DNA from 2 places in the Streptomyces sp. NPDC003016 genome. Region 1 is predicted to be linked to the other one. Evidence: riboswitches for the same ligand, from Rfam matches in the RefSeq annotation. Region 1 holds a riboswitch; the other holds the start of a gene.

Region 1 (8,353 bases):
ACCTTGTCCGGCAGCGCCTTGCGGACGGTGTCGCTCTCCTTCTTCCAGTTGGGGTTGCGGCTCAGCTCCATGCCCTTGTTGGGGGTGTAGGAGTCGATCTTGTACGGGCCGTTGGAGAAGGGCTTCAGGCCGTACTTCTCGACCGTGTCCTTGTCCTGGCGGACCGGCGTGGCGGCCGGCATGGCCAGCATCTGGAGGAAGTCGCCGTTGGGCTTCGGGAGCTTGAAGACGATGGTCTTGTCGTCCGGTGTCTCGATGGCCTTCAGGCCGAGCTTGTCGGCCGACTTGTCCTTGTACGGACCCTTGTACTCCTTCTTCGGGTCCAGGACCTGCTGAAGGTAGATCGGGCCGCCGGAGATCTTGTCCTGGGCCCAGATGCGCTCGATGCCGTACTTGATGTCCTTGGAGGTGACGGGCTTGCCGTCCTCCCACGTGACGTCGTCCTTCAGCGTGAAGGTGTACGTCTTCTTGTCCGCGGAGACCTTGCCCGTATCGGTTGCCATGTCCGCGACGAGTTCGGTGGACTCGGTGCCCGCGGCCGGCTTGAAGGTGATCAGCTGGCGCGTGTAGTAGCGGGCGAAGTCCCACATGAAGCCGTAGTAACCGCGCTGCGGGTCCCAGGAGTCGGCGTCCTGCGTACCGATGAACTTGATCGTGCCGCCCTTCTTGTCCGAGGCGTTCGCGATCTTGCCGACGGCCGCGTTGAAGCCGGGGGCCTTGCCGCTGCCGTCGGCCCCGTCGTCCTTGCCTCCGCCACCGCACGCCGCGGTGCCGACGAGCGCGGCGACGACGAGCGCCGCACTTGCGGCGAGCCGTCGCCTGGAAGAACTGTTGGCTGTCACGATCAGCAACCTCCGTGAGAGTGCCGGACCTTGAGGGGACCGACGGTTGTGGTGGCCTCCTGACACATCGGCAGGGGCGGCGCGTAGGGCGTGTGCGGGTGGTACGGGGCGAGCGGTCAGCGGGAGCCCTTCGGGTCCAGCGCGTCACGCACGCCGTCGCCGAAGAGGTTGAAGGCCAGCACGGTGACGAAGATGGCCACGCCGGGCGCGATCATGAACATCGGATCCGCCTCGTAGTACTCCTTGGCCTTGGAGAGCATCTGCCCCCAGGAGGCGGTGGGCGGTTTGACTCCGGCGCCCAGGAAGCTCAGGGCGGCCTCGCTGAGGACGTTGGTCGGGATCATCAGCGTCGTGTAGACGGTGATCGGGGCCACCAGATTGGGCAGCAGCTCCTTGAAGAGGATGTACGCGCGGCCGGCGCCGAGGCTGCGTGCCGCCTCGACGTACTCGCGCTCCCGGAGGGAGAGCGTCTGGCCGCGGACGATCCGGCCCACGTACGGCCACCCGAAGAAGCCGATGACGACGATGAGCGCGCCGATGCGCACGCCGGAACCGCTGAAGCCCCAGAGGGAGTTGGGCAGTACCGAGACCAGCGCGATGATGAAGAGCAGCTGCGGGAAGGCCAGCAGGACGTCCATCACCCGGCTGATCGCCGCGTCGACCCAGCCGCCGAAGTAACCGGCGATGATCCCGAAGAGCGTGCCGAGTACGACGGCGAAGAGGGCCGCGAGGAAGGCGACCAGCAGCGAGATCCGGGCGCCGTAGACGAGGCGGCTGAACACGTCGCGGCCGTTGACCGGTTCGACTCCCAGCAGGAAGTCCGAGCTCATACCGCCCCAGCTGCCGATCGGCGTGCCGAACAGCGGGTCGATCCTGTCCTCGTGGAAGTCGTTCGGCGGGTGGCCGAGCACGCTGACGATCAAGGGTGCGAACACCGCGACCAGGATCAGGAACAACACGACCACGCCGCCGGCCAGCGCCACCTTGTCGCGCTTGAGCCGCACCCAGGCGATCTTCCATGGCGAGCGGCCTTCGATGGCTTTCGCCGGAACATCGGCCGCGACGTCAACGGCCGCGGTCTCCGCCGCGCTCGTGTCGTGCAGTGGTGCCGTCATCGTGGTGGGGACCCCTCTCGGCTCGGCCGACGGTGGTCGGCCCGCGCCCGCCGCTGTAGCGGCTTGTTCGCATCGCAGGTGCAAGTGGTGCAGAAGGTGGTCGTACAAACGCATGTGACACAGGGAAGGCGGGTCGTACACAGGACCGACGTTCCTTGTTGCGGGAGTCTTCAATGAGCTCGCGATCACCCGCCAGACCTGGCGGGGAATGGATGCGCAACCGTGATGTGGCCTGTGGGCTTCCGCTATCCGAACATCTTGATCGGCTCAGCGGACCACAAGCATCCTTATACCTCAGACCGGACATGCCGCCCAACAGCCCTGATGAGCTGTCGAATTGGGCCGTACGCGTGACCGGTGGAGCCGGTGGAGCCGGTGGAGCGAGCGCGTTCAGTAGGCGCGCGGCGCCGGGTAGCCGTAGCCGCCCTGCGCGGCGGAGGAGGGCGGGGCGGGCGCCTGCGCCTCGCGGTCGTAGAACGGGCGGGCGTTGGCACGCAGCCACATGGAGACCGGGTCGTACGCGTCGGACATCGTGACGGTGGAGACGGGCAGCCCCTCGGGGACCGCGCCGACCGACTGCCGCATCATCGCGCGCACCGCGTCGACGGACTGCGGGCCCGTGTCGTAGAGGTCGAGTCCGATGGCCAGGTACGGCACCCCGAGCGCCGGCTGCACCCAGGCGCGGCGCAGGGCGCGGACCGCGGGCGTACGGTGGGCGTTCTGCGTGAGCAGGGCGTAGAACTGGGGGATCTCGACGGCCGGTTCGGACAGCCGCAGCGGTCCGGCGGGCATCCGGTCGAGCCCGGTGGCGATACGCCGCAGATCGAGCCACGGGATGCCGACGCCGCCGCCGGGAGCGTGCGGGTTCAGCCAGATGCCCCAGCGGTCGGGGAAGAGCGCGCGGGCGACGTCCTGGCCCGTGACCACTTCGTACGCCCGGCTCCAGCCGCTCGCGGCGAGCTCCTGGGCGGAGGTGACGCACGGCGCGTAACCGAGCCCGTCGACCTCCATGTTTCCGTACTGGGCGTCGGGGGAGCCCGCCTGGCCGTGCCAGAGCAGCATCCAGACCCGGCCGCCGGCCGGGTCGGCGAGGGCGCGCAGCAGCGCCTCGTACGCGTCGTACCGCCCGGGTGTCACCTGGCGCAGCATGTGCTCGACCTGCCCGGCCGCCGCAGTGCCTGACGCGCTCACCCTGGGTCCCGCCCCTCTTCGATCCACCGTGTTGCACCAGCTTAAGCGGCAGCACCGACACAGAGCACGAGTCAGGCGCGCGTGTAGAAGGGCCGCACCTTCTCCAGCATCCAGCCCGCGACCGGGTCCTGCGCCACGTCCAGCAGGAGCAGGTTGACCGGCCAGGGCACCTGGACCCGGCCGAGCGCCCGGCCGAGCGCGTCCATCGGGGCGTTCGGGCCGGCGCCCTCCCGGGCCGCCAGCTGTACGCCGACGAACAGTGTCGGGGACCCGCCCTCGATGCTGGCGAGCGCCCTGCGGGCGGTCACCACCACACCGCTCTCCTCGAACTCGCCGGCCGCGGCGGAGAGGAAGTCGACCGGCTCCTGCTGCCAGTCCGGCTCGAAGAGCCGCACCCTGCCCCCGGTGGCCGGCCCGTCCAGCGGCGTACGGCCGGCCCGGCAGAGCTCGGCGACGGCGGGCGGCGGCAGCGGCACCCCGACCACGCCGTCCGGGTTCACGGCGATGCCGAGCTGCGGGGGCAGGCCGCGGGCGAACTCGCGGGCGGGCGCCACGGTGAAGGACATGTGGGGCCCGGCGCACCGGCGCAGCTGCTCCTCGGAGCTGTACACGGGGACGTACGCCTCGCCGTGGAGGTCCAGGGTGGGCAGGTCGAGGCTCGGGGAGTCGGGCCCGCCGCCGTTCGGCAGCGGCACCCACACCTGGCTGCGCCCCAGCACCTCGACGATGCGGGCGCCCGCGGCGGGGGCGCCGACCGAGGCGGCCAGCACTTCTTCGAGTTCGTTGCCGGGCCAGCCGCCTCCGCCGTGCGGGTGGGCGGGCAGGGGGAAGTCTGGGTAGTCCACGGGCACGACCCTAACGCGGCGCCGGCGGCACCCCGCGGGGCTGTTCCCGTAACCGGAGCTCCGTCCCGGCCGGGAAGTCGATCCCCGTCAGCGCCCCCGCCGCGTCCCGGTCCAGCAGCACCGCCGACGCGCACCCGGCGGGGAGCCGGCCGCCCTCCGCGTCCCGGACCAGCCGGCCCACCGCCCGCCGGTGCCGGGCGAACGCGTAGCCCGAGACCCCGCGGCCCCGCTCCTCCTGGCCGGCCCGCGCCACCTGCGGCGTCACGTCGAGCAGCACCAGGTGCAGGGCGACGCCCCGCCGGCGGGCGTCGCGCGCCAGCCAGCGCCGTACCCAGGCGAGCGTGCCGCAGTCGTGGACCACGACGCTCCCGCCGGAGCGCAGGGCCCGCCGCAGCCCGGCGTAGTGGGCGGCCCGTACGAGGGGGCGGTAGAGGGCGTACGGCAGCAGGCGCGGCATGCGCGCCTCCCACCGCTCGCGGACGTCCTGCGAGTCGATGCGGTGCGTCCCCGCCGTCGCCGCACGCCGGATCAGGGTGCTCTTGCCGCTGCCGGGCAGCCCCGAGACGACCACGACGTCGCCGGCCGCGAAGGCCAGCGTGCGCGGGCTGCGCCCGGCGCGTTCGCGCAGGTCGCGGACGGTGGGCACCGGCCGGCGGGTGGTCTCCCTGGCCGGCACGCCCTGTGGTGCGGGCACCGCGCCGTGCGTGGTGCCCGCGGTCGTCACGTACGCACCGGGCCGCTGCAACGTCATCGCACTCCCCCTGTCAGGTGTCCCCGCCCTTTTCCCCACCCTTGCCCAAGAAGTGTAAAGAAAAGGTAATGCGTCACAAGTGATTTGCCGCTGTGTCCAGGTACTGCCCGGCCGTCCCGCCACCGGAGGATGCGTGCAATGATGTGCCCGCCAACTCCATACCGGCCGCTTGAATCCGCGCGGGAGAGTCCGAAGCACGCAGAAGCACTCCAGGAGTGCCCGGTGCCCAGGACGCCGAAGGAGCAAGTCCCTCCCTTGAATCTCTCAGGCCCCGTACCGCGCGGGCGAGGCAGATCTGAAAAGCGGGCCGCCATGTCGCGGCTCCACCCAAGGTGCAAGCCGGGACTCTCCCGGTGAACCTCTCAGGTTCCGATGACAGATGGGGAGGATTGTCCTCACCTGTCATGCCCTGCCCTGGGAGCCCCACACATGAGCAATGCCCCCCGCCACACCGCCCTCGACGCAACTCACCGTTCGCTGGGCGCGACCATGACCGACTTCGCGGGCTGGGACATGCCGCTGCGGTACGCCAGCGAGCGCGACGAGCACAACGCCGTACGGACCCGCGCGGGCCTCTTCGACCTCTCCCACATGGGCGAGATCACCGTCACCGGCCCCCAGGCCGTGAACGCCCTCGACCACGCGCTCGTCGGCAACATCGGCACGATCGGCCCCGGCCGCGCCCGCTACACGATGATCTGCCAGGAGGACGGCGGAATCCTCGACGACCTGATCGTCTACCGGCTCGGTGAGACCGAATACATGGTCGTCGCCAATGCAGGGAACGCCCAGACCGTCCTCGACGCGATCACCGAGCGCGCCGCCGGGTTCGACGCCGTCGTACGGGACGACCGTGACGCGTACGCCCTGATCGCCGTCCAGGGCCCCGAGTCCCCCGGCATCCTGAAGTCCGTCACCGACGCCGACCTCGACGGGCTGAAGTACTACGCCGGTCTGCCCGGCACCGTCGCCGGCGTCCCCGCCCTCATCGCCCGTACCGGCTACACCGGCGAGGACGGCTTCGAGCTCTTCGTCGCGCCGGCCGACGCCGAGCAGCTGTGGCAGGCGCTGACGGACGCGGGCAAGGACGCCGGCCTCGTCCCCGCCGGCCTCTCCTGCCGCGACACCCTGCGCCTCGAAGCGGGCATGCCGCTGTACGGGCACGAGCTGACCACCGCGCTGACCCCCTTCGACGCGGGCCTGGGCCGGGTCGTGAAGTTCGAGAAGGAGGGCGACTTCGTCGGCCGCGCCGCCCTGGAGGCCGCCGCCGAGCGCGCCGAGACCGCGCCCCCGCGCAAGCTGGTCGGCCTGGTCGCCGAGGGCCGCCGCGTCCCGCGCGCCGGCTTCTCCGTGGTCGCCGACGGCAAGGTCGTCGGCGAGGTCACCTCGGGCGCCCCGTCCCCGACGCTGGGCAGGCCGATCGCCATGGCGTACGTCGACGCCGCGCACGCGGCGCCCGGCACCCCCGGCGTCGGCGTCGACATCCGCGGCACGCATGAGCCGTACGAGGTCGTCGCGCTGCCGTTCTACAAGCGCCGGAAGTGACCCCCCGCACAACCTTCCCGTTCACCAGCACTCCCCCGCGTACAGGAGAATTCAGGTCATGAGCAACCCCCAGCAGCTGCGTTACAGCAAGGAGCACGAGTGGCTGTCGACCGCCGAGGACGGCGTCGCGACGGTCGGCATCACGGAGTTCGCGGCCAACGCGCTCGGTGACGTCGTGTACGCCCAGCTCCCGGCGGTCGGCGACACGGTGACCGCGGGCGAGTCCTGCGGCGAGCTGGAGTCGACGAAGTCCGTCAGCGACCTGTACTCCCCGGTCACCGGCGAGATCGTCGAGGCCAACCAGGACGTCGTGGACGACCCGGCGCTGGTGAACTCCGCCCCCTTCGAGGGCGGCTGGCTCTTCAAGGTGCGCGTCGCGGAGGAGCCGGCCGACCTGCTCTCCGCCGACGAGTACGACGCCTTCTCCTCCGGCAACTAAGACCTCGAACGGGACCGTGATGACGCTTCTCAACACTCCCCTCCATGAGCTCGACCCGGACGTCGCCGCCGCCGTCGACGCCGAGCTGCTCCGCCAGCAGTCCACCCTCGAAATGATCGCCTCGGAGAACTTCGCTCCGGTCGCGGTCATGGAGGCCCAGGGCTCCGTCCTCACCAACAAGTACGCCGAGGGCTACCCGGGCCGCCGCTACTACGGCGGCTGCGAGCACGTCGACGTCGTCGAGCAGATCGCCATCGACCGCGTCAAGGCGCTCTTCGGCGCCGAGCACGCGAACGTACAGCCGCACTCGGGCGCCCAGGCCAACGCGGCGGCGATGTTCGCGCTGCTCAAGCCCGGTGACACGATCATGGGCCTGAACCTGGCCCACGGCGGTCACCTGACCCACGGCATGAAGATCAACTTCTCCGGCAAGCTCTACAACGTGGTCGCGTACCACGTGGACGACGCCACCGGTGAGGTCGACATGGCCGAGGTCGAGCGCCTCGCCAAGGAGTCGAAGCCCAAGCTGATCGTGGCCGGCTGGTCCGCGTACCCGCGCCGGCTGGACTTCGCCGCCTTCCGCCGCATCGCGGACGAGGTCGGCGCGTACCTCATGGTCGACATGGCGCACTTCGCCGGGCTGGTGGCCGCGGGCCTGCACCCGAACCCGGTGCCGCACGCCCACGTCGTCACCACGACCACGCACAAGACCCTCGGCGGCCCGCGCGGCGGAGTCATCCTCTCCACCGCCGAGCTCGCCAAGAAGATCAACTCCGCGGTCTTCCCCGGCCAGCAGGGCGGTCCGCTGGAGCACGTCATCGCGGCGAAGGCGGTCTCCTTCAAGGTCGCCGCCTCCGAAGAGTTCAAGGAGCGCCAGCAGCGCACCCTGGACGGCGCCCGCATCCTGGCCGAGCGCCTGGTGCAGCCGGACGTCACCGAGCACGGCGTGTCCGTCCTCACCGGCGGCACGGACGTCCACCTGGTCCTGGTCGACCTGCGGAACTCCGAGCTCGACGGCCAGCAGGCCGAGGACCGTCTCCACGGCCTCGGCATCACGGTCAACCGCAACGCCATCCCGAACGACCCCCGGCCCCCGATGGTCACCTCGGGTCTGCGGATCGGTACGCCGGCCCTGGCCACCCGCGGTTTCCAGGCCGAGGACTTCGCCGAGGTCGCGGACATCATCGCCGAGGCGCTGAAGCCGTCGTACGACGCCGAGGCCCTGTCCGCCCGGGTGACCGCCCTGGCCGGCAAGCACCCGCTTTACCCTGGTCTGAAGTAGTTACGTACGACACAGACTGGAATGCCGGGGCACCGCGCACACTGAACAGTGAGTGCGGTGCCCCGCACCTTGTACCCGCCATTGATCATCTGCACCACCCCGGCAGACAGCGGCGTCTACCCACCCTTAGGAGTTCCCCCGTGGCCATCTCGGTCTTCGACCTGTTCTCGATCGGCATCGGCCCCTCCAGCTCTCATACGGTCGGGCCGATGCGCGCCGCCCGGCTCTTCGCGGGGCGCCTCAAGAACGACGGCCTGATGGCCCACACCACCGCGATACGCGCCGAGCTGTTCGGCTCCCTCGGCGCGACCGGTCACGGCCACGGCACCCCGAAGGCCGTACT
Region 2 (8,353 bases), on a different contig from region 1:
GGAGATCGCGCGTGACAGGCCCCGGGACGTCACAGCTTGCCCGACGACGCGGCGACGGACGGCACCAGGTCAAGAAACCGGCTCCGGCTCACATCCACGGCACACCCCGGGCTCCGGCGACGGCCCACCCGTCACCCGGCCGGCTGCCCCCTCAGGCCCGTCCCGGGAATCCCGCCGGCCAGGTGTGCACCGGATCGCCCTGGTGCATCAGCTCGCTGTAGCGGCGGGTGGTGGCGGCCAGTGCGGCTTCGCGTTCCAGACCGGCCTCCAGGGCACGGTGGTACGTGTCCACCTGCCAGGAAGCACCGTTCACGCGCCGCCTGCACCGCTGCTCGATGACGCCGAGGTAGTAGTCGCGGTCCGCGGGCTCGATGCCCCATGCGTCGAGCCCGGCCGCGGCCAGCGGCAGCAGCTCCTCCCGTACCAGCCTGACGGCCGGCACCCGCGCGGTCCCGTTCGCACGCCCCGGCTTCGGCCAGACGATCTCCGCGTCGATGCCGTGGCGGCAGGCCGCGTCGAAGTTCTCCTCCGCGGCCTCGAAGGGAAGCCGCTTCCACACCGGCCGCGCGTCCTCGGCGAGCGCCCGGACCAGCCCGTAGTAGAAGGCCGCGTTGGCGATCACATCGGTCACCGTCGGTCCCGCGGGCAGCACCCTGTTCTCGACCCGCAGGTGCGGTACGCCGTCGACCAGCCCGTACACGGGCCGGTTCCAGCGGTAGACCGTCCCGTTGTGCAGCACCATCTCCTGGAGCCGCGGCACCCCGCCGTCGTCGAGCACCAGGAGCGGGTCCTCGTCGTCGCATATCGGCAGGAGAGCCGGGAAGTAGCGCACGTTCTCCTCGAAGAGCTCGTACGCCGACTCCACCCACCGCTCACCGAACCACGTCCTGGGACGTACGCCCTGGGCCTTCAGCTCCGGCGGGCGGGTGTCGGTGGCCTGCTGGAAGAGAGGCGGCCGCGACTCGCGCCACAGCTCGTGCCCGAAGAGGAACGGCGAGTTGGCACCCACGGCTACCTGCACCGCCGCGATCGCCTGGGCCGCGTTCCACACATCCGCGAACCGGTTCGGCGTGACCTGGAGGTGCAACTGCACCGAGGTGCAGGCCGCTTCGGGCGTAATGGAGGCGAAGGTGCAGGTCAAGCGCTCGACACCGGCGATGTCGAGGGTGAAGTCCTCACCCCGCGCGGCGACGATCTGATCATTGAGCAACTGGTAGCGGTCGATGTCGGAGAGATTTGCCGAAACCAGATCATGGCGCCCGAGTGTCGGCAGAATTCCGATCATCACAATGCCGGCGGCGACCTCCTCCGCCTTTCTGTTGGCATACCCCAGGCTGGTGCGCAGCTCCTCCGCCAGCTGATCGAAGACCCGGCCTCCCAGCCGGTGCGGAACAATATTCACTTCCAGATTGAACATTCCGAGTTCGGTCTGGAAATCACTGCTGGCGATCCGGTCGAGGACCTCAGCGTTCATCATCGCCGGCATCCCGTCGGCCCCGGCGAGATTGAGCTCGATCTCCAGTCCCATGAGATTCCTGGGACGGTCGAAGCGCTTCTCCGCCAGCAGCCGCTCCAGCCCCTCCAGGCACTGCTGGAGTTTCCTCCGGTACCGCTGCCGGTCCGACAGATCGAACCCGCCTGCTACGACCTTCTCCCCCATCGAAGTACCCCTCCTCGAGTGGGCGGCTCACAGCATCGGGCATGGACGTCACGATCGATGATGCCCAGACATGCCGATCCGTAACGCCCCACGGCCGCCGAGGACCGAGTACCCTCGGCCGGGAAGCCCAGCGGCACATTCACTCGGCATGCGACAGAAAGCAGATACCAGCGCCCTGCCGTCGGTGAGAAAAGCCGATGATTTCCGGCCTACCGCTTTCGCCGGAACTTTCCAGGCCACGGGCCTGAGCTCCCAGTGAATGGGTAGATTCTCCGCAGGAAAAGGTCCGGATACCGCCTTGCCCGCAATGCCGGCGACCGCTAGTCGAAACATCATGTGAACACATGTCGTATAAACTCCGCAGACGAGGCAGAGAGTTGGCGCCCGGCCATCGTCCCACGGCCCCCCTCTGACCCCGCACCTGCATCACACGCAGACAGCGCCGTCCGCACCGCCCACGTATCACCGTGTCTCCCAAGTGAGAGGCGACCCACCATGCCGCTGCTTGTCCCCTCGGCTCCCGCGCCCGCCCTGCGCAGCGTCCTCGCGGCACTCGGTTCCCCCACCGCCGTCCGGGAGGCCCGTCCCGCGGCCCTCCGTGCGGCCCAGGGACCCCTCAGCCCCGAGTTCCCTCTTCCCGTCCACGTCCTGGACGGGATCATCCCCTCCGGCAGGCCACCGCGCGCCCGGCTGACCGGCTGGCGGTTCCTGATCCGCAGCGGCGACCGCACGGTGGCCGCCGCCGACAGCATGCTCACCCCCGACGGGTGGGCCTTCTCCCATTTCTGTGAGGGCCCGTACATCACCTCCAGCGAGCGCGCGCTGCGTCAGGCCGAGGCGATGACGACGCGCTACCAGCCCCGCCTGCTGTCCGTGCCGGAGCTCTACATGCTCACCCTGTGGCTGCACGACGGCCCCGAAACCCACACCGACGCCTCCGACACGATGCCGCTGCCGACGGACCTGCTCGTGCCCCTGGCGCCCGCGCCGCCCGGCATCGCCTCGCACCGCCCGCACCGGGTCGCCGACCTGCTGCCGCTGCTGACCCACCGGCTCGCACCACCGGCGGCCACCCCGCTCCTCAGCCAGTCCGCCTGACGACAGCGCGACAGCGCGACCAGCCCTCACAAGCTCCTCGCGACGCCCTTCACGTCCCCTGTGCCCCGTGCCCGCTCCGGCACGGGGCACAGTACTGACCCATGCCGACCCGTCCGGACTAGCCCGTACCGGCCACCCCGAACCACCCGAAAATACGCCCCGGTTGAGCTGAACCGCCCGCACGGGTGACGCGTCATCAATCAGTGAGGAGAGCTGTCGTGAAATCCCTGCGGATCGACGTCCGTAGGGCAACACTGGGACCGGACCGATTGATACGGGGGGCGGCCATGAGCACCGCATCGAGCCGCAGGACACTCACCACAACGCAGCGAAAGAACCCTTCCATGTGCCAGCACCAACCAGCCTGCCCGACCGCCGAATCCGCCGATCGGGAAGCCGCCCGTCTCGTGGCACACCATCCGGAGCAGGGCTGGAGCCTGCTGTGCAACGGAGTTCTCGTCTTCGAGGACACCGGCGAACTGCTGCCGGACGGCCAGATCATCGCCCCGCACCGCCCGCTGGACGTCGTCAAGGCCGCGTAGCCCGGCCCGTACGCCGAGTACGGCCGTAGCGCGGTACGACGGAGGGGCCGGTCCGGAGAAATCCTCCGGACCGGCCCCGACGCACATCGGCGCCTCTGCGCCGTCCCCGCGTCCGTCAGTTGTCGTACGCGTCCAGCGGCGGGCACGAGCAGACGAGGTTGCGGTCACCGAACGCGCCGTCGATCCGGCGCACCGGCGGCCAGTACTTGTCCGAGGCCGAGACCCCGGCCGGGAAGACCGCCACCTCACGGCTGTACGCGTGCTCCCACTCGCCGCCCAGCGCGGCCGCCGTGTGCGGCGCGTTGCGCAGCGGGTTGTCGTCCGCGGGCCACTCGCCCGACGCGACCTTCTCGATCTCGCCGCGAATGGCGATCATCGTGTCGCAGAACCGGTCGATCTCCGCCAGGTCCTCGCTCTCGGTCGGCTCGATCATCAGCGTCCCCGCCACCGGGAACGACATGGTCGGCGCATGGAAGCCGTAGTCGATGAGGCGCTTGGCGATGTCGTCCACGCTGACGCCCGTCGCCTTCGACAGCGGCCGCAGGTCGACGATGGCCTCGTGCGCCACCAGCCCGTTGGGGCCGGTGTAGAGCACGGGGTAGTGCGGCTCCAGCCGCTTGGCGATGTAGTTCGCCGCGAGCACGGCGACCTGCGTGGCGCGCTTGAGCCCCTCGCCGCCCATCAGGCGGACGTACGCCCACGAGATCGGCAGAATGCCCGCCGAGCCCCACGGAGCGGCCGAGATGGGCCCCACGCCCGTCTCCGGACCGGCCGTCGGCTGGAGCGGGTGGTTCGGCAGGTACGGCGCCAGGTGGGCCCGTACGCCGACCGGACCGACGCCGGGGCCGCCGCCGCCGTGCGGGATGCAGAAGGTCTTGTGCAGGTTCAGGTGGGACACGTCCCCACCGAACTTGCCCGGCTTGGCGAGTCCGACCAGCGCGTTGAGGTTGGCGCCGTCGACATAGACCTGACCGCCGGCCTCGTGCACCGTCGCGCAGATGTCGGCGACGTGTTCCTCGAACACCCCGTGCGTGGACGGGTAGGTGATCATCAGCACCGACAGCTCGTCGCGGTACTGCTCGATCTTGGCGTGCAGGTCCTCGACGTCGACCTCACCGTCCTCGCGGGTCTTGACCACGACGACCTTCATGCCGGCCATGACCGCGCTCGCCGCGTTGGTCCCGTGCGCGGACGACGGGATCAGGCACACCGTGCGCTGCTCGTCGCCATTGGCCCGGTGGTACGCCCGTACCGCCAGCAGCCCTGCCAGCTCGCCCTGTGAACCGGCGTTCGGCTGGATCGACACCGCGTCGTACCCGGTGACCTCGGCCAGCCGCTCCTCCAGCTCCCGGATGAGCGTCAGGTACCCCTGCGCCTGCTCGACCGGCGCGAAGGGGTGGACCGCCCCGAACTCCGGCCAGGTGACCGGCTCCATCTCGGTGGTCGCGTTCAGCTTCATCGTGCAGGAGCCGAGCGGGATCATGCCGCGGTCGAGCGCGTAGTCGCGGTCGGCGAGCCTGCGCAGGTAGCGCAGCATCGCGGTCTCGGAACGGTGCTGGTGGAAGACGGGGTGCGTGAGGACCTCGTCGCTCCGCAGCAGCCCCTCGGGCAGCGCGTCGGCCGTCTTCGCGTCGAGCGCCTCGATGTCGGCGTCGACCCCGAAGGCCGACCAGACCGCGGCGACCTGCGCGCGGGCCGTCGTCTCGTCGCAGGCGAAGGAGACGTGGTCGGCATCGACCAGGTACAGGTTGACCCCGCCCTCACGGGCCGCGGCGACGACCTCGGCCGCCCTGCCCGGGACCCGCGCGGTCAGCGTGTCGAAGTACGAGCCGTGCACGACCTCGACCCCGCCGGCCCGCAGACCCTCGGCGAGCAGCGTCGCGTACCGGTGCGTGCGGCGCGCGATGCCGCGCAGCCCGTCGGGCCCGTGGTAGACGGCGTACATGCCGGCCATGACGGCGAGCAGCACCTGCGCCGTGCAGATGTTGCTGGTGGCCTTCTCCCGGCGGATGTGCTGTTCCCGCGTCTGGAGCGCCAGCCGGTACGCCTTGTTGCCGTCGGCGTCGACGGAGACACCGACGAGCCGCCCCGGCAGGCTGCGCGCGAACTTCTCACGTACGGCCATGAACCCGGCGTGCGGGCCGCCGAAGCCCATCGGCACACCGAAGCGCTGGGTGGTGCCCACCGCGATGTCCGCGCCGAGCTCGCCGGGCGAGGTCAGCAGCGTCAGCGCCAGCAGGTCGGCGGCGACGGTGACGATCGCACCGAGCTCGTGCGCCTGCTCGATGACGGGCTGGATGTCCCGTACGGCGCCCGAGGCGCCCGGGTACTGAAGCAGCACGCCGAAGACACCGCGCCCGGCGACCTCGGCCGGAATGCCTCCGGACAGATCGGCGACGACGACGTCGACACCGGTCGGCTCCGCACGCGTCCGGATGACGGCCACGGTCTGCGGCAGCGTGTCGGAGTCGATCAGGAAGACGCCGTTCTTGACCTTGCCGACGCGGCGCGAGAGCGCCACGGCCTCGGCGGCCGCGGTGCCCTCGTCGAGCAGGGAGGCGCCCGAGGTCGGCAGACCGGTCAGATCGGCGACCATCGTCTGGAAGTTGAGCAGCGCCTCCAGCCGGCCCTGCGAGATCTCCGGCTGGTAGGGCGTGTACGCCGTGTACCAGGCCGGGTTCTCCATGACGTTGCGCAGGATCACCGGCGGCGTGAAGGTGCCGTAGTAGCCGAGCCCGATCATCGGGGCGAGCACCTGGTTGCGGTCCGCGAGCGTACGCAGCTCGGCCAGGACCTCGGCCTCGGTGCGGGCGTCGGGCAGCCCGAGCGCCTCGGCGCTCTTGATGGCGTCCGGCACCGCGGCCGCGGTCAGCTCGTCGAGCGAGCCGTACCCGACCTGGGCGAGCATCTTGGCCTGAGCTCCGGCATCGGGCCCGATGTGGCGCTGCTCGAAGGGGATGCCACGCTCGAGCTGCGAGAGCGGAATGCGGTGTGCGGTCATCTGCGGAAGGCCTCCTGGTCTGACGCGACCTGCGAGGGGCACCACGGCACGGGTGCCCGGACGGCCTCCCCCTCTGTCATCTCAACCTGAGAGCTTCACCGGAAGACCGTACGGACATCGCTGACGTCGAAGGTCGTTCCGGCTTTCACCGTCGGTGAGGAAGGGAGCCGCGACAGGTGCTGTGCTGCTCTCCAGCACATGCCCGCCCGACGCCCGCCCTGCTTTCCAGAGTGACCTCGTCCGTGCGGTACGGGGGCCTGAGAGATTCCGGGGAGGATTTGCTCCTTCGGCGTCCCCGGCATGTTCACCGGCGACTCTCCCGCACGGGGTCAGCAGCCATTTGCCAGCCTACCAGCGGGCCTCGTCACAGATCCCTCGAGTGGCCGAGTCCACAGTTGTGGCCTTTCGTAGGGTCTACGGAGCAGCTGCGATCAGTTGGAGGGACCGTGCAGACCGACATCGATCCGCGCAGTCTGATCGGCCGGAAGGCGTTCGACCGCAATGGCACCAAGATCGGAACGGTGGACGAGGTGTACCTCGACGACGCCACGGGGGAACCCGAATGGGCAGCCGTACGCACCGGCCTCTTCGGCCGCGACGCCTTCGTCCCCCTGGAGCCCAGCACGGTCGTGAACGACTCCCTCCGCGTCCCCTACGACCGCTCGCTGATCAAGGACGCCCCGGACTTCGGCGTCGGCCGCCACCTCTCCCCCGAGCAGGAACTCCAGCTCTACCACCACTACGGGCTCGACATCTCCTCCCCCGCCCCCGGCCGGGACTTCGGCCGGCTGGCCGGTGACGACCCCGCCTGATCCCCGGCCGCCCTCACCAGCGGGAGCGGATCCGACGGCACCAGATCCGGATCGTCCACCTTGAAGGTCCGCACCCGCCCGGGCGCCGACGTCGGCTCCTCGAACCGCACGGTGACCCGTCCGACCCCGCTGCCCTGCACCCATCCCGCTCCGTACGCGACGTGCCGCACGTCCTGCCCGGCCAGCCACCGGCGCTCCGGCGGCGGCTCGGGCACCGGCGCCGCCAGCACCCCGCCGCCGCCCGGGTCCGTCTGCACGGCTTCTTCCGCCGACTGCGACTCCGCCTGCGCCCGCTCACCGGCCGCCTGGGCGAAAAGGTCTTCCTGCGTGAAGTCGGCGAGCCCGGTGACCCCCACCCCGAGCAGCCGCACCCCGCCCGTGGTGTCCACCGACTCCAGCAGCCGTCCTGCGGCCTCGCGCACCACTGCGGGGTCGTCCGTCGGCCCCCGCAGCGTCTCGGAACGCGTCAGCGTCGAGAAGTCGTACCTCCGCACCTTGAGGACCACCGTCCTGCCCGAGCGCCCGGCCGCCCGCAACCGCTGCACACACCGGTCGGACAGCCGGACCACTTCAGTCCTGATCCTGACCCGGTCGTGCAGGTCCACCTCGAAGGTGTCCTCGACCGACACCGATTTCGCGTCCCGCTCGGCCACCACGGGCCGGTCGTCGTGCCCGACGGCCATCCGGTACAGCGAGACCCCGTGCGCCTTCCCCAGCAGCCGTACGAGCTCGTCCTCGCCCGCTTCCACCAGGTCGACGACGGCCGTCATCCCCGCCCGCCGAAGGTGCTCCCCGGTGGCGGGCCCGACCCCCGGCAGTGTCCGTACGGGCATCGGCCCCAGCAGCTCGCGCTCGGTGCCCGGCTCTATCAGCGTCAGCCCGTCCGGCTTGGCCTGCTCCGACGCGATCTTCGCGAGCATCTTGGAGCCCGCGAGCCCCACGGACCCCGTGAGCCCCGTGACCGCCCGGATGTCCGCCCGCAGCCGCTCTCCGGCCCTGCGGGCGGAAGCCGAATCGTCGGCCACCCCGCCCGCCTCCAGATCGACGAAGGCCTCGTCGAGACTCAGCGGCTCCACCAGCGGGGAGAGCCGGCCGAGGAGCTCCATGACCTGTTCGCTCACGGAACGGTAGAGGGAGAAGCGCGGCATCAGATAGGCGGCGTTCGGGCACAGCCGACGGGCCTGGGCCACCGGCATCGCGGAATGCACCCCGAAGCGCCTGGCCTCGTACGAGGCGGTGG

Evidence for each region. Region 1 has a riboswitch for glycine ahead of gcvT (glycine cleavage system aminomethyltransferase GcvT). Riboswitches for the same ligand answer to the same signal wherever they lie in the genome.
Region 2: it holds a riboswitch for glycine, as region 1 does, so the genes downstream of both, gcvP (aminomethyl-transferring glycine dehydrogenase) here and gcvT (glycine cleavage system aminomethyltransferase GcvT) in region 1, are expected to answer to the same signal.

What each region holds. Positions count from the first base shown of each region.
Region 1 is NZ_JBSFTV010000008.1:52,999-61,351, reverse strand. It holds gene ACWDZ4_RS08930 (ABC transporter substrate-binding protein) at 1-845, opposite strand, end outside; gene ACWDZ4_RS08925 (ABC transporter permease) at 959-1,957, opposite strand; gene ACWDZ4_RS08920 (enhanced serine sensitivity protein SseB C-terminal domain-containing protein) at 2,348-3,148, opposite strand; gene ACWDZ4_RS08915 (enhanced serine sensitivity protein SseB) at 3,220-3,993, opposite strand; gene ACWDZ4_RS08910 (AAA family ATPase) at 4,004-4,744, opposite strand; glycine riboswitch at 4,915-5,033, shown strand; glycine riboswitch at 5,034-5,133, shown strand; gene gcvT (glycine cleavage system aminomethyltransferase GcvT) at 5,174-6,289, shown strand; gene gcvH (glycine cleavage system protein GcvH) at 6,348-6,728, shown strand; gene glyA (serine hydroxymethyltransferase) at 6,748-8,010, shown strand; gene ACWDZ4_RS08890 (L-serine ammonia-lyase) at 8,151-8,353, shown strand, end outside.
Region 2 is NZ_JBSFTV010000049.1:8,856-17,208, reverse strand. It holds gene ACWDZ4_RS30595 (glutamate-cysteine ligase family protein) at 152-1,660, opposite strand; gene ACWDZ4_RS30590 (hypothetical protein) at 2,156-2,758, shown strand; gene ACWDZ4_RS30585 (DUF5999 family protein) at 3,103-3,300, shown strand; gene gcvP (aminomethyl-transferring glycine dehydrogenase) at 3,416-6,301, opposite strand; glycine riboswitch at 6,537-6,633, opposite strand; gene ACWDZ4_RS30575 (PRC-barrel domain-containing protein) at 6,748-7,113, shown strand; gene ACWDZ4_RS30570 (DNA polymerase IV) at 7,041-8,353, opposite strand, start outside.